DNA from 4 places in the Pantoea sp. ABR1s genome. Region 3 is predicted to be linked to each of the others. Evidence: riboswitches for the same ligand, from Rfam matches in the RefSeq annotation. Region 3 holds a riboswitch; each other region holds the start of a gene.
What was found. Region 3 has a riboswitch for thiamine pyrophosphate ahead of thiM (hydroxyethylthiazole kinase). Riboswitches for the same ligand answer to the same signal wherever they lie in the genome.

Region 1: another riboswitch for thiamine pyrophosphate. It lies ahead of ACXKZD_RS22995 (FAD-dependent oxidoreductase); the one in region 3 lies ahead of thiM (hydroxyethylthiazole kinase).
Region 2: another riboswitch for thiamine pyrophosphate. It lies ahead of thiB (thiamine ABC transporter substrate binding subunit); the one in region 3 lies ahead of thiM (hydroxyethylthiazole kinase).
Region 4: another riboswitch for thiamine pyrophosphate. It lies ahead of thiC (phosphomethylpyrimidine synthase ThiC); the one in region 3 lies ahead of thiM (hydroxyethylthiazole kinase).

What each region holds. Positions count from the first base shown of each region.
Region 1 is NZ_JBSZSY010000004.1:389,696-395,385, forward strand. It holds gene ACXKZD_RS22975 (ASCH domain-containing protein) at 120-533, shown strand; gene ACXKZD_RS22980 (HesA/MoeB/ThiF family protein) at 543-1,511, opposite strand; gene ACXKZD_RS22985 (thiazole synthase) at 1,521-2,279, opposite strand; gene thiS (sulfur carrier protein ThiS) at 2,282-2,479, opposite strand; gene ACXKZD_RS22995 (FAD-dependent oxidoreductase) at 2,469-3,407, opposite strand; TPP riboswitch at 3,539-3,658, opposite strand; gene ACXKZD_RS23000 (cysteine hydrolase family protein) at 3,722-4,267, opposite strand; gene ACXKZD_RS23005 (ArsR/SmtB family transcription factor) at 4,512-4,826, opposite strand; gene ACXKZD_RS23010 (alkene reductase) at 4,843-5,690, opposite strand, start outside.
Region 2 is NZ_CM173823.1:3,405,958-3,411,647, forward strand. It holds gene ACXKZD_RS16140 (MFS transporter) at 1-1,080, opposite strand, end outside; gene sgrR (HTH-type transcriptional regulator SgrR) at 1,335-2,996, shown strand; TPP riboswitch at 3,032-3,134, shown strand; gene thiB (thiamine ABC transporter substrate binding subunit) at 3,181-4,167, shown strand; gene thiP (thiamine/thiamine pyrophosphate ABC transporter permease ThiP) at 4,143-5,690, shown strand, end outside.
Region 3 is NZ_CM173823.1:1,394,064-1,399,753, reverse strand. It holds gene ACXKZD_RS06465 (MFS transporter) at 1-230, shown strand, start outside; gene ACXKZD_RS06460 (mannitol dehydrogenase family protein) at 298-1,758, shown strand; gene ACXKZD_RS06455 (GntR family transcriptional regulator) at 1,859-2,545, shown strand; gene thiD (bifunctional hydroxymethylpyrimidine kinase/phosphomethylpyrimidine kinase) at 2,598-3,398, opposite strand; gene thiM (hydroxyethylthiazole kinase) at 3,385-4,182, opposite strand; TPP riboswitch at 4,217-4,317, opposite strand; gene ACXKZD_RS06440 (hypothetical protein) at 4,625-4,822, shown strand; gene ACXKZD_RS06435 (AEC family transporter) at 4,920-5,690, shown strand, end outside.
Region 4 is NZ_CM173823.1:3,858,831-3,864,520, reverse strand. It holds gene thiC (phosphomethylpyrimidine synthase ThiC) at 1-1,181, opposite strand, end outside; TPP riboswitch at 1,269-1,369, opposite strand; gene ACXKZD_RS18180 (Rsd/AlgQ family anti-sigma factor) at 1,522-2,028, opposite strand; gene nudC (NAD(+) diphosphatase) at 2,118-2,888, shown strand; gene hemE (uroporphyrinogen decarboxylase) at 2,929-3,996, shown strand; gene nfi (deoxyribonuclease V) at 3,999-4,667, shown strand; gene ACXKZD_RS18160 (YjaG family protein) at 4,731-5,321, shown strand; gene hupA (nucleoid-associated protein HU-alpha) at 5,510-5,690, shown strand, end outside.

The DNA of each region.
Region 1 (5,690 bases), on a different replicon from region 3:
GCAGCAGACGGTGGGAATAAAGCCGCTACTGTTGTTCATTTTAACGGCACCGCTGGCCTGCATGGCGATAACCTGACGTTACGCCGGGCCAGCACGCCTAATTCATTGAGGATTTGCTGATGACGATGACGCTGCAACAACTGCAGGACAAATATCCGGGTGCCTTCACAGATGCATTTGGTGACTCCCCGGAATTAGCCAGCGAGCTCGCAACGCTGATTATTGCCGGTAAGAAAGTGGCCACCTGCGGGTCGTTGCGGAGCTGGCAGGATCAGGAAGCATTGCCTCAACCGGGCGGTTACAGCATTGTTCTCAACGGCGAACAGCAGCCCGTCTGCGTGATCCGCACTACCGGCTTGTTCCTGACGCGCTTTGATCGCGTCACGCCAGAGATGGCGATGCTGGAGGGTGAAGGCGATCTGAGCCTCGACCACTGGCGTCAGGAACATCAGCGCTACTTCGAGCGCGCTGGCTATTTTCACAGCGAAATGGAGCTGATCTTCGAGACGTTCCAGCTGGTCGAGGTAGTCTAAACCGGCACGTTACAGCGTGTTTGCCGCCATCAGCGCAAGCCGCGCAATCCCCCGCGCGGCAAGGTTATCAGCCGCCTGGGCTGCGCGCATGCCACTGGCACACACCAGTACCACACGCTGATTGACCGGCGGTTGCCAGGCCGCTATCTGCTGCGGCAGAATTCGCACCACCCGCTCGGCCACACTGACCGGTGCCTCTTCCAGGCTGCGCAACTCCACTATGCAATCATCCTCCATCAGCATGGCCCGATCGATAAAGGGCGTGCCGGGCGCGTCAGGTTCAGGTGCGTCATCAAAACGAAACTGCCTGATATGCCAGTCAACAAAGTCACAGTGGATCATGCAGCCGAGCGGTGATGGCGTCAGTTTTAACAATACGCTCAGCGCCATCTGTGCCTGCATTGCGCCCAGCGTCGCTACCGCCGGTCCCATTACGCCTGCCGTATTGCAGTTACCCGAGGCCGTGGGCAGCTGCGGGAACAGCGCGCGATAGCCAGGCGCACCGCCACAGAATCCGCCAACATAGCCTTTGCGTCCCAGCACCGAAGCGCAGATCAGCGGCAGGCCTGCCGGATAACAGACATCGGAGAGCTGATAAGTAATAGCGAAGTTATCCGCCGCATCCACCACCAGATCGATTCCCTCCAGCGCCTGCGGCAGTTGACTGGCGCTTAGCGCGTGTGGATGCGCCTCAACGCGACAGTCAGGATTGCGCTGCGCCAGCGCACGCTGAGCGCAGATTGCTTTGGACTGACCAACATCGGCGACGCCAAACAGCGTCTGCCGGTGGAGGTTGTGCAGTTCAACCCGATCGCCATCGTAAAGACGGATAAATCCCACACCCGCGCCTGCCAGTAACGGCAGCAGCGTTGCACTAAGCCCGCCCGCCCCCACCACCAGCACCCTTGCCCTGCTCAGCCGCTGCTGCCCCGCTTCACCAATCTCAGGCAACATCGTCTGTCGCTGATAACGCTCCATCGCTGCTCCTTAACTGAATTGTGCCAGACCAAAAATAGGCGTAGAAGCAGACGCCATGTCGCGCTGCTCCATCAATCCCGCCTGAAACGCCTCGTGTCCGCCGTGGATTGCAGCAGCAAAGGCTCCCGCCATACGCACCGGATCGCGCGCTTTTGCCACCGCCGTGTTGAGCAGCACGCCATCGAAACCCATCTCCATTGCCTGAGCCGCCTGGCCAGGCGCGCCAATGCCCGCATCAATAATCAGCGGCACATCTTTAAACCACGCACGCATAGCGCGCAGTCCCTCGATATTACGCAGCCCCTGGCCGGAGCCGATCGGCGCGCCCCAGGGCATCAGCACTTCACAGCCCGCTTCCAGCAATTTTTCGCCGACAATCAGATCTTCCGTAGTGTAGGGAAACACCTGGAACCCGTCAGCGCAGAGAATCCGCGCGGCTTCAACCAGCGCAAAAGGATCGGGCTGCAGCGTGTCGGCATGGCCAATCACCTCCAGCTTGATCCACGGTGTGTCGAACAGTTCACGCGCCATCTGCGCCGTCGTCACCGCCTCTTTCACCGTGTGGCAGCCTGCCGTATTCGGCAGAATACGTTTGTTGAGCTGTTGCAGCAGCGTGCGGAAAGCGCCGCCTTCACTGCCTTCCCGTCGCAGGCTGACGGTAATAATCTCCGCGCCTGACGCGTTGATCGCCTGATGCAGAATGTCCGGTGACGGATAACCGGCCGTGCCGAGCAGAAATCGGGATTGCGGAGTAAATTGATAGAACATGGTTAACCTCCCTGCATCGGTGACAGGATTTCGAGCTGGTTGCCCGCCTCAAGTTGCTGGCCGGCATAGCGGCTACGCGGTACAAACTCCCCGTTCAGCGCGGTGGCGACGGTCCGCGGATCGATCTCCTGCTCCGCCATAAGCTCCGCCAGCGTCGTTGCGCTGGTTTCAATCGTGCGTCCATTCAGTTCAACGCGCATGAGTCATCTCCTGAGTCAGTTGCAGCATAAGTTTTTCAGCCATGATCGGGGCCAGCAAAAAGCCGTGGCGGTAGAGGCCGTTAAGTGAGAAACGCCCATTTTCGTAGCGGACTTCCGGCAGGTTCTGCCGGTAAGCAGGACGCAGACCGGTGCCGCTCTCCACGATCCGCGCTTCGGCCAGTGCCGGATGCAGGCTGTAAGCGGCGCTGAGCAATTCCATCATCGCCCGGGCGCTGATCGGGCTGCTGTCGTGGCTTTCCACCATAGTGGCACCCAGCATGAAGTGGCCTCCGGCACGCGGCACCAGATAGCAGGGAAAGCGCGGGTGCAGCAGCCGGACAGGACGGGAGAGTTGTACGTCGGATGTGTGCAGGATCACCATTTCGCCCCGCACGGCGCGCAGGGCTGGCTGCCGATCGGAGGCGTGGATGCCACGGCAGTCGATGATTTTGCCGCCGGGTTTACCGCTGTGAAAGAGGACGCCAGCCTGTTGCAGTTTTTCGCGCAGTTGCTGCAAGGCGCGGCGCGGTTCGAGATGCGCCTCTGCGGCGAAAAACAGGCCGCGGGCAAAGCGGTTTTCCAGTGCGGGTTCAATGTCACCGGGAGAGACCCACTGATGCTGCTGCGTCATGCTGGCGAAGCGCGTCAGTTCGCGGCTGTCACGCGGCGGAGCAACCACCAGCGTGCCCTGCTGTTCCACGCCATCAACGCGTTTCGCCCACCAGCTGGCCGCGTGCTGGCCCCATTCGATCACCTGTGGCGGTGCGCTTTCTGCTTCACACCAGGGCGCGAGCATGCCGCCCGCCCAGTGCGAGGCCGCACGGCAGTCAGGCTGAGTAATAACTTCGACCGTTTCTCCCCGCTCCAGCAGCAGCGTGGCGACACAAAGCCCGGCAACGCCGCTGCCGAGCACCGACCAGCGGCTCATGGTATCCACCGGACAGGAAAAGAAAGATTCAGGATGAGATTTTTCAATTTGGCCTCGTTATCAGTTAACGAAGACCCGTGATACAGAGGGAAAAGGCAGGAACGTTGCGAATGCGCCCCTGCGGCAAGTATCTGATGAGATACCCGTCTTCCTACGCCAGTATCAACTGGGTCAGGTTCTAAGGGTCGCTAAGCCGCGCGGTGCGCTATTAGCCTCTCAGTCTCTCTGGCGAGACTCCCCTGACGGGTTTAGTTGTAAGTTAAGCAGACAGCTTCGTCAAGCAGACTGCATGGAACCGGGTCAGAAAATCGGACTTAACCGGCAGAACCGAAATGCCAGTCAGTTGCGGTTGCCAGCGTCACAAAGGGGCCCGCCAGCGTCTGGTTGTGATGCGCAATAATCTTCTCCGCAGAGAGGTGGGGATTATCGACGGTGGTGTGCGCATCGGAAATCAGTACGACGTTAAAACCCAGCTCCGGGGCTGCCCGACAGGTAGTATCAACGCAGAACTCCGTTTTCATCCCCGCAATCACCAGTTGCTTAATGCCCTTTTGCTTCAGCTGAAGCTGCAGGCCAGTATCCCTGAAACAGCTGGGATATCTTTTGGTGAAGACGACATCACTCTGCGGGTTAGCCTGCAATTCCGGGATCAGGCGCGTCAGCGGGCTTTGCTCGTTAAAAGGGGAATCATCCGGGCCGATATGTCGTGCGAAAAAGAGGGGGACGGCAGAAGCCCGGGCTTTAGTAATCAGAAGTGAGATGTTCGACAAGATCGAATTTGCGGCGAAGGGAGCCTCGGGACCATTAAAAAGGCCCTGCTGCATGTCGATAATTAAAAGTGCACTTACAGATGTAACCATGACGTGTCTCCATTCAGTTTTAAGAACGGAGAACAGCTCCCCGTCCGGTTCGGCGGGGAGTGAGAATCAGTTGTGTCAGGTGCCTGTCACAGAGTCGCTCACGCCGCCGCCAGAGGCGGTGGTGGTGACGGTTGTGAAAGACAGAACTGACATAAACATTTTCTGACCCTGAGTTAATGCGTTCGGTGAAGTCACCCTCAGAAGGATGGCGCTGACATCTACATTACCCTGTACGCCGTCGCTTTTAAAGCGCCTGCAGCGATTGGGTTACCGCATCGGTTATTTCACGAATGCGCGGTTCGGCGCGGCGATAGTAAGTCCATTTCCCGACTTTGCTGGCTTCAACCAGCCCCGCATTGTGAAGTGCTTTCAGGCATAACGAGGTGGCGGGCTGTGATAAGCCCGCCTTGTCCTGTATGAGGCTGGCACAGACGCCATACTGATCGAAGGGATAGAGCTGGGTATAGCCCGCAAACGCTTCGTCAGGATTTTTAAGCCACTTCAGCACTGCCACTCTGGTCGGGTTGGACAGTAACTTCAGGGCATTTTCGGGGGACATGCCGCCTCACAGAATATCAGGATGGATAAAATGGATAGTCAGTATAGCCTTTCTCAGTGCCGCCATACAGGGAGGCGTGATCGACCTCATTCAGCGGATATCCTGATTTAATCCGCGCGGGCAGATCGGGATTAGCGATAAATGAGCGGCCAAAACCAAACAGGTCGCCCCAGCCTTTTTCCAGCACATGCTGCGCTTTATCAGCCGTGTAGCGACCCGAATAGATGATCGGAGAGCGGAATGTTTTCCGCAGTGTGATCCGGAAGCTCTCTGGCATCTCCGGGCTGTTGTCCCAGTCGGCTTCAGCAATGGAGAGATAGCCAACTTCCAGCTCGTTCAGCAGTGCTGCTGCGCGGATGTAGGTCGCGTGTGGATCACTTTCAACCAGGCCGAGATAGACGCGCTCTTCGTCGGTACTGGTAAACAGAGGCGCAAATCTGACGCCAACGCGGTGGCTGCCAAATACCGAGCTGACCGCCTCAACGACTTCTCGCAGGAAGCGCAGACGATTCTCAGCAGAGCCGCCATATTCATCCGTACGGAAGTTGGTGTGCTCAGAAATAAACTGGTTAATCAGATACCCGTTGGCGGAATGGAGTTCCACACCGTCGAAACCGGCCGCTTTGGCATTCTCCGCCGCGCGTCGGTAAAGCTCTACGATCTCTTTAACTTCCGATGTAGTCAGTGCGCGTGGCTCGCTGGGTGCGGTCAATATGCCGGCGCCAGGCCCGGTTTCAATAAATACCCGGACGTTATCGGCTGCGATGGCTGAAGGGGCAACGGGTGCCTGCTTGCCCGGCTGCAGTTCATTATGCGACACGCGGCCAACATGCCAGAGCTGGCAGAAAATCGTGGCCCCTTGCT
Region 2 (5,690 bases), 2.0 Mb from region 3:
GCCCTGAATAACACCAGCCAGAATCATGCCGGTCGAGATCGAGTTGGTGAACATGGTGGTCGCTGCACCAGGCCGTCCTGGCATCAGATCCTGAAACCACAGCATCCCTATGCCAGCAATAATCCCGACAAACACCGCGTTAAACAGCTGCAACACCATCAGCGACGTGCGGGAATTGAACAGCACCAGCCCCAGATAAAACAGTACGCCAGCCGCCACCGCGATCAGCATTAACCGGCGCTTGCCGATACGCCGTGCGTAATGTCCGGCCAGCAGCATCACCGGGATCTCCAGCCCCGCAGCCGTTCCCATCAGCAGACCGGCCAGCTTCTCAGGCAGCCCCAGCGTGGTGCTGATATAGAGCGGCATATCGATGATATACATAGTGTTGCAGGTCCACATCGCGACTGAGGCCAGGAACAGTAAACGCACATCCCGATCGCGCCAGCCACTTAGCGGCAGCCCGCCGCTTTGCATCAGGGGCTGCGAACGTGGCACCGACGGCACGGTGAACCAGATCAGCAGGATACAGATCAGAAACAGCGCGGCGGCCACCATAAATAGCGTCACAAAGCCGTAGTTCAGCGCCAGCGCGAAGGAGAGCGGCGGCCCAATCACCCACGCCAGCGACAGCTGCGCACGCATCACCGAACTGAACATCACCGCTTCACGCGCCGACTGATCGGCATATTCCCGCGCCAGCGCAAACAGCTGAGGCATTGAGACGCTGGCCAGCGCTGACAGCAGCACGCCCAGCGTCAGTAAGGTCAGATAGTGGCGGGTAAAGGCAAACAGTAGCGCATTGACCAGCGCCATCAGGCAGCAGAAGAGAATGATATGACGACGATCGCCGACGCTGTCAGAGCGCTTTGCCACCAGCATGCTCACCACGATACCGGCCACCGCATTGATGGTGAAAAACAGTCCGACCCAAAAGGGCCGCGCCTGCACCTCGCGCGTCAGAAACAGGCTGAGCGTCGGCGCCTGCAGTGCGCCCGCGATGCCCAGCATGAACGAGGCGACCATAAAAGCGAGGTAAACCGGATTGATGCGGCGCTGCCGCGTTAACAGCGATTTCATACCGAAATCCCTTACAGAACAAACAGAGGGGAAAAAAGAAGGGTAGACGATACCGCGCAACATGAAAAAAGCCAGCAGAGATCATCTGCTGGCGGTGTAAATGCACCCTACTCAGAAAAGCACTCCGCTGAACAGCGAAGTCAGGGTCGAACGCCATTCAGAACTGAATGCCTCCCGCTCTTCCCATAACGCAAAGTTTGCTCTTAAAATAGGGCAAGAAAAACAGAGCGCTTTTCATCGGGAGTTCCTCTTTTATGTCCTCATCACGTCTGAAGCAGCAGTTCATTCGCCTGTGGCAGAGCTGTCAGGGGCAAACGCAGGAGATTACCCTTAGCGAACTGGCTGACCTGCTGCACTGCTCGCGCCGCCATATGCGCAATCTGCTCAACCGGATGCAGGCCGCGGGCTGGCTAATCTGGCAGGCGGAAGCCGGACGCGGCAAGCGTTCACAGCTTACCTTCTGCTATACCGGACTGGCCCTGCAGCAGCAACGTGCCGAGGATTTGCTGGAGCAGGATCGCATCGATCAGCTGGTCCAGCTGGTGGGCGATAAAAATCAGGTACGGCAGATGATCGCCGCGCATCTGGGGCGCAGTTTCCGTCAGGGCAAGCATATCCTGCGGGTGCTCTACTATCGTCCGCTGCTCAATCTGCTGCCCGGTTCGCCGCTGCGGCGCTCCGAAACCCATATTGCGCGACAGATTTTCAACGGCCTGACGCGGATAAATGAGGAAAATGGGGAAATCGAGCCCGATATTGCGCACCACTGGCAGCAGACTTCCCCGCTTCACTGGCGCTTTTTTCTGCGTCCGGCGATTCGCTTTCATCACGGCAGAGAACTGGAGATGGAGGATGTGCTGGCCACGCTGGAGCGTCAGCGCCCCCATCCGCTCTTTTCCCATATTGAGCAGATCGACTCGCCCGCGCCCTGGACGCTGGATATCCGCTTAAGCCAGCCCGACGAGGGATTACCCTGGCTGCTGGGCAGCGTCAGTGCGATGATCCTGCCGCGCGAATGGCCGACGCTGCACGATTTTGCCCGCCAGCCCGTTGGCACCGGTCCTTACCGGGTGATCCGCAATCAGGAGAGTCAGCTGAAGATCGAAGCGTTTGATGACTATTTTGGTTTTCGCGCGCTGATTGATGATGTCTCTATCTGGGTACTGCCCGACATCAGCGATGAGCTGGTCTATGCCGGTGTCCGTCTGCAGGGCGACGGAGCCGATGAGATTCAGGAGGAGAGCCGCCTTGAAGAGGGCTGCTACTATCTGCTGTTCGACCAGCGTTCAGAACAGGGACGCAACGAGGCGGTCCGGCGCTGGGTCAGCTACCTGTTTAATCCTATCGCCCTGCTCAATCACGCCGGTGTCGGCTACCAGCGCTACTGGTTTCCGGCGTATGGCCTGCTGCCACGCTGGCATCATCGGCGCGACCTGACGCCAGTGGAAAAACCGCCTGGCTTAACCCACCTGACGCTGACCTGGTACAGCCAGCACGTGGAGCATGAAGGCATCGCTAACGCGCTGCGTCCGCTATTGGCAGAGCATGGCGTCACGCTGGAGACCCGCGAGATCAGCTACGAAAGCTGGTATCAGGGCGAAGCGGAAAGTGATATCTGGCTTGGCAGCGTGAACTTTACCCTGCCGCTGACTTACTCTCTGTTTGCGCAGCTTTATGAGATCCCGTTGCTGCATCACTGTCTGCCGATCGACTGGCACAGCGATGCGGCCCGCTGGCGCGAGAAAACGCTGCCGCTGGCCGAATGGAGTAAACAGTTAGTCGAAGAAGCGGGTCTGCATCCGCTGTTTCACCACTGGCTGCTGCTTGAAGGTCAGCGCAGCATGCGCGGCGTTCGGATGAATACGCTGGGCTGGTTTGATTTTAAATCCGCCTGGTTCGCGCCACCCGCGCTGTGAGGCTTTCGCCCCGGCGCTGAAATGACTAGAATGTGACGTTCTCAACGGGGTGCCGCCTGCCACCAGCAAGCAGCTGAGAGATACCCGTCGAACCTGATTCGGTTAATACCGACGTAGGGATTTGGGAGGCCTCTGTGCTCAGATCCTTTGCGACTCATCCCCTATTCTCCTGAAGGAGCGCAAAGTGTTAAACAAAGTTCTGCCGGTGCTGCTGTTACTCTCCGCCCCCGTTCTGGCGGCTAAGCCGGTTCTCACGGTCTACACCTACGACTCCTTCTCCGCTGACTGGGGCCCTGGCCCGGCGGTTAAAAAAGCCTTCGAGGCGCAGTGCAACTGCGAGCTGAAATTCGTCACGCTGGAAGATGGCGTGTCGCTGCTGAACCGCGTGCGCATGGAAGGAAAAAGCAGCAAAGCCGATCTGGTACTGGGGCTGGATAACAATCTGGTACAGGCGGCGCAGAAAACCGGTCTGTTTGCCGAAAGTCAGGTCGATACCTCGACATTAAAACTGCCCGGCGGCTGGCACAACACCACCTTCGTGCCGTTTGATTATGGCTACTTCGCGTTTGTCTATGACAAAACCCGGCTGAAGAATCCGCCAAAAAGCCTGAAAGAGCTGGTCGACAGCCCGGAGAAGTGGCGGGTGATCTACGAAGATCCCCGTACCAGCACCCCCGGCTTAGGCCTGCTGTTGTGGATGCAGAAAGTCTATGGCGATCAGGCACCGCAGGCGTGGCAGAAGCTGGCGCAGAAAACCGTGACGGTGACCAAAGGCTGGAGTGAAGCCTATGGCCTGTTCCTCAAGGGCGAAGGCGATCTGGTGCTAAGCTACACCACCTCACCGGCTTACCACATCATCGAAGAGAAAAAAGAGAACTATGCCGCCGCGCCGTTTGCAGAGGGCCACTATCTGCAGGTTGAAGTTGCCGCGCAGTTAGCCAGCAGCAAGCAGCCGGCGCTGGCACAGCAGTTTATGAAGTTTATGGTGTCACCCGACTTCCAGCGCACGATTCCCACCGGTAACTGGATGTACCCGGTAATCGACACGCCACTGCCTGCCGGTTTTAGCGCACTCACTGTGCCCGCCACCGCTCTGCAGTTCTCGCCGGAAGAGGTTGCCAGCCAGCGTTCAGGCTGGATCAGCCAGTGGCAACGCGCCGTCAGCCGCTGATGCCGCGCTGGCTTATCCCCGGTTCGCTCGCCACGCTGCTGTTAATCAGCGTGGCGCTGCTGGCCTTCGGTGCACTCTGGAGCGCCGCGCCAGAGAATGACTGGCGCAGCGTGCTGCAGGATGATTACCTGCATCACGTTATCGCCTTCTCTTTTGGTCAGGCGCTGCTCTCCGCGCTGTTGTCGCTGCTGCCAGCGGTGCCGCTGGCGCGCGCGCTCTATCGACGCCGTTTCCCTGGCCGTCAGCTGCTGCTGCGTCTGTGCGCCATGACCCTGGTGCTGCCGGTGCTGGTGGCGGTATTTGGTCTGCTCACCGTCTATGGTCGTGTCGGCTGGCTGGCGCAGCTGTGCCAGCTGGCAGGGATTGATTACCACTTCTCTCCCTACGGTCTGTCGGGCATTTTGCTGGCGCACGTCTTCTTTAACCTGCCGCTGGCGACCCGCCTGATGCTGCAGGCGCTGGAGAGCATTCCGGCGGAACAGCGTCAGCTGGCGGCACAGCTCGACCTGCGCGGCTGGCACCATTTTCGTCTGCTGGAGTGGCCATGGCTGCGGCGTCAGCTGCTGCCGACCGGCGCGCTGATCTTCATGCTCTGTTTCGCCAGCTTTGCTACCGTGCTCTCACTGGGCGGCGGCCCGCAGGCGACGACCATCGAGCTGGCGATTTTCCAGGCGCTGAGTTATGACTACGATCCGGGGCGCGCAGCACTGCTGGCGCTGATCCAGCTTGGCTGCTGCGTGACGCTGGTGCTGCTCAGTCAGCGCTTCAGCAAGGCCATTCCCGCCGGAACCAGCCAGCTGAACGGCTGGCGCGATCCGCAGGATTCGCGCGGGGCGCAGCTGGTTGATGCGCTGCTGATCCTGCTGGCGCTGATCCTGCTGCTGCCCCCGCTGGCGGCGGTTATCATCGATGGTCTGCACGGCGGACTGCGCGGCGCGCTGGCGCAGCCTGCACTCTGGCAGGCGACGTTTACCTCACTGCGCATCGCCACCGGCGCCGGTCTGCTCTGTGTGGTGCTGACCATGATGCTGCTGTGGAGCAGCCGCGAGCTGCGCCTGCGTCAGCGCCCGGCGGCGGCAACCCTTATCGACACCAGCGGCATGCTGATTCTGGCGATGCCAGGCATCGTGCTCGCCACCGGCTTTTTCCTGCTGTTTAACGCCACCATTGGTCTGCCGGCGTCGGCGGACGGGCTGGTGATCTTCACCAATGCGCTGATCGCCATTCCCTATGCGCTGAAAGTGCTGGAGAACCCGATGCGTGACGTCGCGGAGCGTTACGGCAGACTCTGTGATTCGCTGGATATCCACGGCTGGAACCGGCTGCGGCTGATTGAACTGCGGGCGCTGAAACGTCCGCTGGCCCAGGCGCTGGCCTTTGCCTGCGTGCTGTCGATCGGTGATTTTGGCGTGGTGGCGCTATTTGGTACTGCCGATTTCCGCACCCTGCCGTTCTACCTTTATCAACAGATCGGTGCCTATCGCGGTGCTGACGGTGCAGTGACCGCGCTGCTGCTGCTGCTG
Region 3 (5,690 bases):
TTCAGGATGTGGTGCACAAGAGCCGTATCGGCAGCATCAGCGGCTTTATCCATCTGGTGGGTAGCCTCTCCGGCATCATCGGGCCCATCGTCACCGGGTTTATTGTTCATCACACCGGTAAATTCGATAGCGCCTTTATCCTGGCGGGTTGTGTCGCCGCGCTGGGTGCCTTCCTGGTGTTATTTGTGATTCGCAGTCCGAAAACTCAGGATAAACCGGTTTCGGTCTGAGTGTTGTTTCGCTAACAGATGTATGATTTCGGGGCGCTTTGCGCCCCGTTTGCCATAAGGATGGACTATGTTACAGATTGATCGCCTGCCCGCTGAGGTCAAGCGCCCCGCTTACGACCGCAGCCAGTTAAAAACCCGCATGGTACATATCGGTTTTGGTGCATTTCACCGCGCCCATCAGGCGCTCTGCAGCGATAAGCTGGCTGAACAGGGCAGCGACTGGGGTTATTGTGAAGTGAACCTCAACAGCGGCGCGTTGATTGAGGCCCTGCGAGAGCAGCAGCTGCTTTATACCCTCACCGAGATGGCCGATGATTCATTGCATACCCGGGTGATTGGCGTCATTACTCAGGCACTGCACGGCAAAAGTGACGGTATTGAGGCGGTGATCAATGCCATGAGCCAGCCTGAGGTAGCCATTGTCTCCATGACCGTCACCGAGAAAGGCTATTGCCACCAGCCTGCCAGTGGCAATTTAAATCCCGATCACCCTGACATCGTGCATGACCTGCAGAATCCGCATTCGCCGCGTTCGCTGCCCGGTCTGATTCTGGCCGCGATTCGCCGCCGACGGGATCAGGGCTTACCCGCCTTTAGCGTGATGTCCTGTGACAACATGCCGGAAAACGGTCACGTGACCCGCAACGTTGTTGTACAACTGGCACAGCATCAGGATCCGGCACTGGCAGACTATATTCAGCAACACATTACCTTCCCCTCCACCATGGTGGATCGTATCGTTCCGGCCATGACCGATGCAGCGTTTGCGGCACTAAGCGAGCGTCTGGGTTCCGATGACCCGGTTGCGGTTGAAGCGGAGCCCTTCTTTCAGTGGGTGATTGAAGATAACTTCGTCAATGGCCGTCCGGCATGGGAAAAAGCGGGCGCAGAACTGGTCAGTGACGTTCTGCCCTATGAAGAGATGAAACTGCGCATGCTGAATGGCAGCCACTCTTTCCTGGCCTATCTCGGCTTTCTGGCCGGTTATGAGTACATCAGTGACTGCGTGGCCGATCCCCATTTCCGCGCAGCCACCCGTTCACTGATGATTGATGAGCAGGCGCCGACGCTGCGTACCCAGGGCGTGGATCTCAACGCCTATGCCGATTCGCTGATCGCCCGTTACGAAAACCGTGCCATTAAACATCGCACATATCAAATCGCCACTGACGGATCGCAAAAATTGCCACAACGCATGCTCGATAGTCTGCGCTGGCATCTGCAGCGCGGTAGCCGCTGCGACCTGCTGCTGCTGGGCGTGGCGGGCTGGATGCGCTATGTCGGCGGCATCGATGAACAGGGTCAACCGATTGAGATCCGCGATCCGCTGAAAGCCACGCTGTCAGAGACGGTTACCGGTAGCGAAGAAGGCGAAGCGCGTGTCCGTGCGCTATTGGGTCTGCGCGACATCTTTGGCGAAGATTTAGCGCAGAACGCCGATCTGGTGGCCCGACTGACGACGTATTACCAGCAGCTGACGACTCAGGGCGCGCGGGCGACGGTGCAACAGTGTATGAGCCAGGCATAACAGCCTGGTGACAAAGCGCTGGCGCAGATGCAGCGCGCTGATTAGACTGACACTTTCCCATCGCGCTGGCCCCTGCCAGCCGTAATATGGATATTGCTGCATGTCGATCGCCTATACCATTACTACCAGCGAACCGGTAAATCAGCAGATTTACCGGTATCTGCGCAAAGATATCGTCACCTGCGCAATTCAGCCGGGCTCGCTGCTCTCGGAAAAAGAGGTATCCGCGCGCTTCAACGTCTCACGCCAGCCGGTGCGCGAAGCGTTCATCAAGCTGGCCGAAGCCGGACTGGTACAGGTATTGCCGCAGCGTGGCACTTTCGTGCGCAAAATCTCCGCTAAGCGGGTGGCGGATGGCCGCTTTATCCGGGAGGCCGTTGAGGTGTCGGTGGTTCGCCGTGCGGCACTGGAGATTGATGATCCGGCTCTGATGGCGCTGGAGCATAACCTGCAGCTGCAGCGCATGGCCGCTGAGCGGCATGACAGCCAGGCTTTTCTCACTCTGGACGATGAGTTTCATCGCCTGATTGCTGAAAGCATTGACTGTAAGCTGGCCTGGGAAACGGTGGAGAACATCAAAGCGGCCATGGACCGGGTGCGGTTTCTGACGCTGAGTGAAGTCTCTCCACCGGACAAGCTGATTGAGCAGCATGAAGAGATTTTTGCGGCGCTGAAGCGTCATGACGCCGATGCAGCCGAAGCGGCAATGCGTCGTCATCTGCAGGAGATGATCTTCTCTATCACCCCGATTGCCGAGCGTAACAGCGCCTGGTTTGAAGCACCCTGAACCTGAAACCGCCCGCACCACCTGATTACCAGGTCGATGCGGGCCTTCGTCATTACCACCATTGATGAAAATGGTGAACCGGTCCGATACCCTTCCCGACCTCCAGCGAATCCGCCTGCAGCAGCGCCTGCTGTAACCAGTTTTTGGCTTCCCCAATCGTCTCTGCCCAGTCAGCATGACGTGGTCGCAACGCGGCTAAGGCTGCCGACAGCGTACAGCCGGTGCCGTGCGTATGACGGGTATTTACCCGCGGCGTACTGAATCGCTGCTCTGCTGAGTGCGTGATCAGCCAGTCCGGGCTCTCCGCCGCCGCAAGGTGACCGCCCTTCATCAGCACAGCCTGACAGCCCAGTGCCAGCAATGCCCGTCCCTGCTCGCGCATCTCCTCTTCATCTGCCGCAATGGCGCAGTCCAGCAACGCCGCCGCTTCCGGAAGATTAGGCGTGATCAGCGAGACCTGCGGCAATAACAGCTCTCGTACACTGGCTACGGCGTCTGGCGAGAGCAGCGCATCACCACTTTTCGCAACCATGACCGTGTCCAGCACGATAAACGGGATTGCCGCATTGCTCAGCCGGGCCGCAACCTGCTCCACGATAGCCGTTTCTGACAGCATGCCAATTTTTGCGCTGTCGATGCGCACATCACTGAGCACCGAATCGAGCTGGGCAGCAACAAAGTCAGGCGTAATGCGATAAACCGAATGCACGCCGCAGGTGTTCTGTGCCACCAGCGCGGTGATGACGCTGGTGCCATAGGCTCCCAGAGCCGAGAAGGTTTTGAGATCGGCCTGAATCCCTGCGCCGCCGCTGGGATCGGTACCCGCAATCGTCAGAGCGTTAATACGCTTCATGATTACCCTCCAGCGTCCAGAGTGCATCAATAAACGCCGTGGCAAAGCTGCCGGGTCCGGCAGCCTGCGCCGCCGCCTTTTCACCCGCCAGCGCCATCACCTGACAGGCGGCCGCGACATTCATCAGCCGATCGCCAGCCAGAGAGCTGAAACCCGCCACCACTGCCGAGAGGGCGCAGCCGGTCCCGACTATCCGTGTCATTAAGGGGCTTCCACCGTGTACAGCAAGGAGTCGCTGACCATCGGTGGCGTAGTCCACTTCACCGGTGACGACCACCAGCGTGCTCCAGGTTTCCGCGAGCTGTTGGGCCGCATCGAGTGCTGCATCCGCCTGATGCAGCGTGTCGACACCGCGCCCGCCGCTGGCCTGTTGTGCCAGCGCCAGAATCTCTGACGCATTCCCCCGAATCACCGCCGGTTGCTGGCTTAACAACTGCTGGCAGAAGTCACTGCGCAGCGTCAGCGCGCCGACGGCAACCGGATCCAGTGTCCAGGGCGTGCCCGCCTGATTAGCCGCGGTGACCGCAGCCTGCATCGCCTGCTGGCGATCGCGGGTTAAGGTGCCCACGTTAATCAGCAGTGCATCGGCCATGCTACTGAACTGGGCAGCCTCAGCGGCATCGATCACCATCGCCGGTGAGGCATGGAGTGCCAGCAACACGTTGGCGGTGAAGTTCTGGACCACGTCATTGGTCATACAGTGCACCAGCGGTGACTGGCGCCGGAAAGCGTGCAGAATGGGCGCGAAGTGCGCGGCAGAAAGGTGTTGAGATTGATGTGTCATCGTAGCTCCCAACCGGCGAACAAGAAGGCGAATGCGGTCAGGCATCAGACTTCCCTACGCTGGCATTATCCAGTTCAGGTCAGCGGGTTTTTCTCAGCCCTTTCCGTGTGGAAAGCGGCACCCCGAGTCGTGTTACGGCTTGCAGCATAGGCAAGCCGCGCAGCGAAAGCAAGCGACTCCCGCCTGGGAAATAATCAGAGCTGAAACAATTCACATGATCCCGATCAACGCCTGAGGGTGCAAAAAAAGGCTTAATGCTGCGGGTTAACGAGATACCTCTTTATAGGTAGCCCCGCTTATTACCCGGATGGGTAATATTTCCCGCAGTGACTCTGGTTACCCCATAATAATTAACCTGCTCGCAGCATCATCGTAAAAAACACTTTATTTCATGGAGTCAGAAAACTCCTGAAGCGGAACTTCATACTATTCAGGATGTATGATGCGATTTTTAGCGCTTATTCCACACCGCCATCGATGGCAGGATATTAATATTGAACGCAGGGGTGCCGTGGCACCCAATGGCAGACAGTACCTCTCCACCTATATCTCCGCCCGTTGCACAGGCTGTGGCGAAATTATTCATCGGGTCTATTATCGCGACATCAGCGATCGGCAGGCGCGCCGCTGGTTAGGTTAGCGTCCCGGCAACGGTCATTCCGGACACAGTTCAGGTTAACAGTTAGTTAGCAATTTGTTAGTCTGGTAACTAATCATCGTCTGACCAGACTCTCTCTATGCCACTGCTGTTTGAAAGCTTAAGCCATCAAATTTACCTGTCAGCCCCGCTGTTTATCCTCATCCTGCTGGGGTACTGCCTGACGCGCCTCGGGAAATGGCCCGCCAGCATCAGCGAAGGGATGAACCGCTTTGTGTTTAACGTTGCCCTGCCCTGCATGCTGTTTCGGGTGATGAGCACCTTCTCGCAAAGTCCGCCGGTGGATGCGCGCCTGTTGCTGGCCTTTTTCGGCAGTTGCCTGCTGGTGTTTATCGTGGGGCGACTGCTGGCAACAAGGCTGTTTAATCTGGATGGCGTAGCGGCGTCGGTTTTTGCGCTGGGCGGCATCTTTTCCAATAACGTCATGCTGGGGATCCCGGTGGCCACGGTGCTGCTGGGGCCAGAAGCCCTGCCCCCGGTGGCGCTGGTGCTGGTGTTTAACAGCCTGATCCTCTGGACCTTACTGACCGTTTCGGTCGAGTGGGCAAAACAGGGCAGCTTCTCGCTGGAAGGACTCTGGCGCACCCTGCTCGGCGTGCTGAAGAATCCGCTGATCATCGGTATTCTCAGCGGTACAGCCTGGAGCTTTCTGCAACGTCCCTTGCCGCTGCTGGCCGCTGAACCGCTAAAGATGCTGGCCTCACTGGCCGCACCCTTGTCGCTGGTGACGCTGGGCATGAGCCTGGCGCACTATCGGGTGCGGGATGGCTTAAAAGAGAGCTATACCATCTGCCTGCTGAAGCTGGTGCTGCAACCGATGACGGTATGGGCTATCGCGTGGCTGACCGAT
Region 4 (5,690 bases), 1.6 Mb from region 3:
CCCAGCGACAGGGAGACATCATAGGCGGCGCAGATTTCACAAATCTCCCGGAAGTGCTGATACAGGAAGCTCTCCTGATGATGCGACAGGCACCATTTCGCCATGATAGAGCCACCCCGCGATACAATTCCGGTCAGACGTTTCGCCGTCATCGGGACATAACGCAGCAGCACGCCAGCGTGGATAGTGAAATAATCGACACCCTGTTCCGCCTGCTCAAGCAGCGTATCGCGGAATATTTCCCAGTTCAGCGCCTCGGCTACGCCATTCACTTTTTCCAGCGCCTGATAAATCGGCACTGTACCGATTGGCACCGGGCTGTTTCGCAAAATCCATTCGCGCGTTTCATGAATATAACGACCGGTAGAGAGATCCATCACCGTATCGGCACCCCAGCGAGTCGACCAGACCAGTTTTTCCACCTCTTCCTCAATAGAAGAGGTCACCGCCGAGTTACCGATGTTGGCATTGACCTTAACCAGAAAGTTGCGGCCAATGATCATCGGCTCCGATTCAGGGTGATTGATATTGGCAGGGATAATGGCGCGTCCGGCAGCGACCTCCTGACGTACAAACTCGGGCGTGATACTGGCTGGCAGATGCGCGCCAAAACTGTGGCCGGGATGCTGTTGCAGCAATACCTCACTGCGGATTCGCTCACGGCCCATGTTTTCCCGCAGTGCGATAAATTCCATCTCCGGGGTGATGATCCCCTGGCGGGCATAGTGCAATTGCGTGACGCAGCAGCCTGCGCGGGCACGGCGCGGTGTCGGCAGTTGATCGAAACGCAGATGATCCAGCCCCTCGTCAGCCAGCCGCTGCTGGGTATAGCCTGAGCTGTTCTGTTCGAGAAGTTCGCTGTCGTCGCGTTCAGCAATCCAGCGGGCGCGCAGCTTTTCCAGGCCCCGATGAACATCGATCTGTGCCGCGGGATCGCCATAGGCACCCGCCGTGTCATAGACCGGTACCGCTTCGTTCTGCTCATAGAGAGGCTGTTCTTTGCTGCCGCCGATGTGAGTCGGGCTTAGCACGATTTCACGCATGGGAACGCGAATATCCTCGCGGCTGCCGGTAATCCAGATGCGGCGGGACTGGGGAAATGCACTGCCGCTTTGCAGGGAATCAATAAATTCCTGCGCCTGGGCACGCTGTTCACGACGGGTTGTTTTTTGGTCAGACATAGCAATCATCCTGTTAAGGGGGAACGATGCTTGTCCGGAGTTCGGAAGGAGTAACCGTATAGACAGCGTTAGCATGCTGGCATACAGAGAATATTTACTCTTGTTCCCTTCGCAGGTTCTAACCTGATCAGGTTCCGCGGATCCCGAATTAACGGTCTCAGCCCAACTGGGCACTCCGACAAGAAGCTGTTTTTACGCTGGTGTCTGATAACAGAGCCAGATGTAAAAACCTTATATTTCAAAGCAAAAATCAAAAAGGTTCTTTGGAGCACTCTCCTCAGAACCTGTTCAGCATAAAAGGGCTACGGGATAATCTCAACCCCTTTGCCGGAGATGATGATTAAGCCGGACGCGCGATATGGCTGTCATTGGCAACCGGCGGGGGGACAAGCTGGTTATCCCATGCCAGCTGGATCAGCTTATCTTCCAGCGTAAAGCGTGCTTCCAGCACTTCACCCACTTCGGAGAGTGCCTGCTGGAAGGTCATGCAGTTCTCGTCGTCGATCGCCTGCTGCAGGTGGCCGTCATACAGCTGCATCAGACGCTCAGTATTGGCTTCCAGCGGTGGATAGATCTGTGCGGCGGCAATCATCGGGCTGTCGCCACTCATTTCGCTGATCACGCGTTCATAGATACTGAAGTGACCCGCAGAAAGATAATCGACCAGACCGTGACAGAAGTTGTCCAGAGCCTGCTCATCAAGACGCGTCAGCGCCTCTTTGTTTGGTTTAAGTCCGACCAGGTGATAATAGGTCACCAGTAGCTGACGACGGGCTTCAAGCCACGAATCGACCAGTTCATTACTGCCACCTACGCGTTCAGCCAGGACGTCTAACTGGTTAAGCATATCTAACTCCATGTGAGTTATAGTTGTTTATCTACACACTTAACATCAGGACTTCAGCGTGCGAGTTGACGCTAAGGATGACGAAATAAATGCAATGCGAAATCTCAAGCGTAGACGCTGGATGGTGGATTGTCAGCCATGAACAGAAACTTTGGTTACCACAAGGTGATTTACCCCACGGAAACGCCGAAAAATTTGGTTTGACCGGCAGTAAAGCCCGGACCATCGGTGAGTGGCAGGGCGAAAAAGTCTGGCTGATTTGTGAGCCGCGTTCTGCCGATATGTTCTCAGTACGACAGCTGATCGATCAGGATGTGGCGCTGTTTCAGCTGGTGGGTCGCGGTGTGCAACTGGCGGAATTCTACCGTTCTCATCGCTGGTGCGGCTATTGCGGCCATGAAATGCACCAAAGCAAACATGAATTTGCCTGTCTCTGCAGCCATTGCCGCGAGCGTTACTATCCGCAGATCGCACCCTGCATCATTGTGGCTATCCGTCGCGGTGATGAAATCCTGCTGGCGAATCATGCCCGCCATCGCAACAAGGTCTACACCGTGCTGGCAGGTTTTGTGGAGGTGGGCGAGACGCTGGAGCAGGCCGTTGCCCGCGAAGTGATGGAAGAGAGCAATATCCGCGTCAAAAACGTCCGTTACGTTACCTCCCAGCCGTGGCCCTTCCCGCAATCGCTGATGACAGCCTTTATGGCGGAGTATGACAGCGGCGATCTGCAGCACGACGGTAAAGAGCTGCTGGATGCGGCCTGGTTCCGTTTTGATGAGCTGCCGTTGCTGCCACCGCCAGGCACCGTGGCGCGCCGCCTGATTGAAGATACCGTCGCCCTGTGCCGCGCCGAAGTGTGAAAGTGCTACACTACACGCCTGTTATTGAGAGAGTGTTGAGATGAGTGAACTGAAGAACGATCGTTATTTGCGTGCCCTGTTACGTCAGCCGGTTGATGTCACGCCGGTCTGGATGATGCGACAAGCCGGGCGCTATTTGCCGGAGTACAAAGCGACACGCGCCCAGGCGGGTGACTTTATGTCGCTGTGTAAAAACGCCGAGCTGGCCTGTGAAGTCACCCTGCAGCCGCTGCGCCGTTATCCGCTGGATGCCGCCATCCTCTTCAGTGACATCCTGACCATTCCGGATGCGATGGGACTGGGTCTCTACTTTGAAACCGGCGAAGGCCCGCGTTTCTCAAACCCTGTGACCTGCCGCGCTGACGTTGAGCGTTTACCGGTGCCCGATCCCGAAATGGAGCTGGGCTATGTGATGAATGCTGTCCGTACCATCCGTAAGAACCTGAACGGCGACCTGCCGCTGATTGGCTTCTCTGGCAGTCCGTGGACGCTGGCCACCTATATGGTGGAAGGCGGGAGCAGCAAGGCGTTTACCAAAATTAAGAAGATGATGTATGCCGATCCCGCTACGCTCCACGCGATGCTGGATAAGCTGGCCGACAGCGTCATCCTCTATCTCAATGCTCAGATCCGCGCCGGTGCGCAGTCCGTTATGGTATTTGATACCTGGGGCGGCGTGCTGACCGGTCGTGATTACCGCGAATTCTCACTCCATTACATGCACAAAATTGTCGATGGCCTGCTGCGTGAAAACGACGGTCGCCGCGTGCCGGTGACGCTCTTCACCAAAGGCGGCGGACAGTGGCTGGAAGCGATGGCCGCCACCGGTTGTGACGCGCTGGGTCTCGACTGGACCACCGATATTGATGATGCACGCCGTCGCGTGGGCGACAAAGTCGCCCTGCAGGGCAACATGGATCCTTCTATGCTCTATGCGGCACCTGAGCGCATAGAACAGGAAGTGGCTGGGATCCTGGAGCGCTTTGGCTCGGGCACCGGGCATGTCTTTAATCTGGGTCATGGTATTCATCTGGATGTGCCACCGGAAAATGCGGGCGTCTTTGTTGAGGCGGTACACCGTTTATCACGTCCCTGGCATCAGGAGTAATCATGGATATTGCCGCACTTCGCGCTGAGCAGTTACAACGCGCCGCTGATGTGGTGCGTGAAGATGATTTTGATGTGCTGCCACCCCGCTTTATCGGCGGGGCGGACGTTGGATTTGAGCAGGAAGGCACCATTACCCGGGCGGCGATGGTGATACTGGAGTATCCCTCCTTAAAGCTGGTGGAGCACCGCATCGCACGCGTTGAGACCACCATGCCCTATATTCCGGGCTTTCTCTCATTCCGTGAATATCCAGCGCTGATGGCCGCCTGGCAGATGCTGGAGCAAAAGCCGGACCTGCTGTTTGTGGATGGACACGGTATTTCGCATCCACGACGACTTGGCGTCGCGTCACATTTTGGCCTGCTGGTCGATGTGCCCACCATTGGTGTCGCGAAAAGTCGCCTGTGTGGCCGTTTTGCCGATCTGGATGCGCAGCCTGGCAGTCGTCAGCCACTGATCGACAAAGGCGAGCAGATAGGCTGGGTATGGCGCAGCAAGCTGCGGTGTAATCCGCTGTTTGTCGCCACCGGCCATCGTGTCAGCCTGGATACCGCGCTGCAGTGGGTCGAAAACTGTACGCGTGGTTACCGGCTGCCGGAACCGACCCGCTGGGCCGACGCGGTTGCCTCGAACCGAACCGCTTTCCAGCGCTGGCAAAACGCGCTTTAACACTGTTTGTGCTGCGGTTTTGCAGTTACACTGCGGCCAGCGAAACGAATAAGAGCCACCTTTATGTTACAAAATCCCGTTCATCTGCGTCTGGCGAAGCTGGAAAGCTGGCAGCATCTTACTTTTATGGCCTGCCTGTGCGAGCGCATGTATCCCAACTATCGTGCGTTCTGCGAGCAGACTGAATTTGCCGATCCGGCACTCTATCGCCGTATTCTTGATCTGATCTGGGAAAACCTGACGGTCAAAGATGCGAAGATTAACTTCGACAGCCAGCTGGAAAAGCTCGAAGCCGCCATTCCGGATGGTGATGCGTTTGAGGTTTACGGCGTTTATCCGGCTATCGATGCCTGTGTGGCATTAAGCGAAGTCGTACATGCGCAGCTGAGCGGTGAAACTCTTGAGCATGCAATTGAAGTCAGCGAGACCTCAATTACCACTATCGCCATGCTGGAAATGACCCAGGCTGGACGCGAAATGACCGACGAAGAGCTGCGTGAAAACCCGGCTATCATCGATGAGTGGGACCTTCAGTGGGAGATTTTCCGCCTGCTGGCGGAGTGTGAAGAGCGCGACCTTGAATTGATTAAAGGTCTGCGATCTGACCTGCGTGAAGCGGGAATTAGCAACATCGGTATAAATTTCCAGCAGTAAGGCGATAAAACGTGACTTCAGGCCCGAATTAGCGCGCCTGGAGGCTTCACATTGGCCCCCTGTCTGGTCTACATTTGGGGGGCTGAAAATTGTGGCTATCGGTGCGTGCAGGCAGAAGAGTGCCAGAATATGGCTTTTCCCTCGCACTCGTTGCTTAGCAAGCGATAAATACACTTTAAGGATAACTTATGAACAAGACTCAACTGATTGATGTGATCGCAGAAAAAGCTGACCTGTCTAAAACCCAGGCAAAGGCAGCGCTGGAATCTACTCTGGCTGCGATCACTGAGTCTCTGAAAGATGGTGATGCTGTACAACTGGTTGGTTTTGGTACTTTTAAAGTGAACCACCGCGCTGAGCGTACCGGTC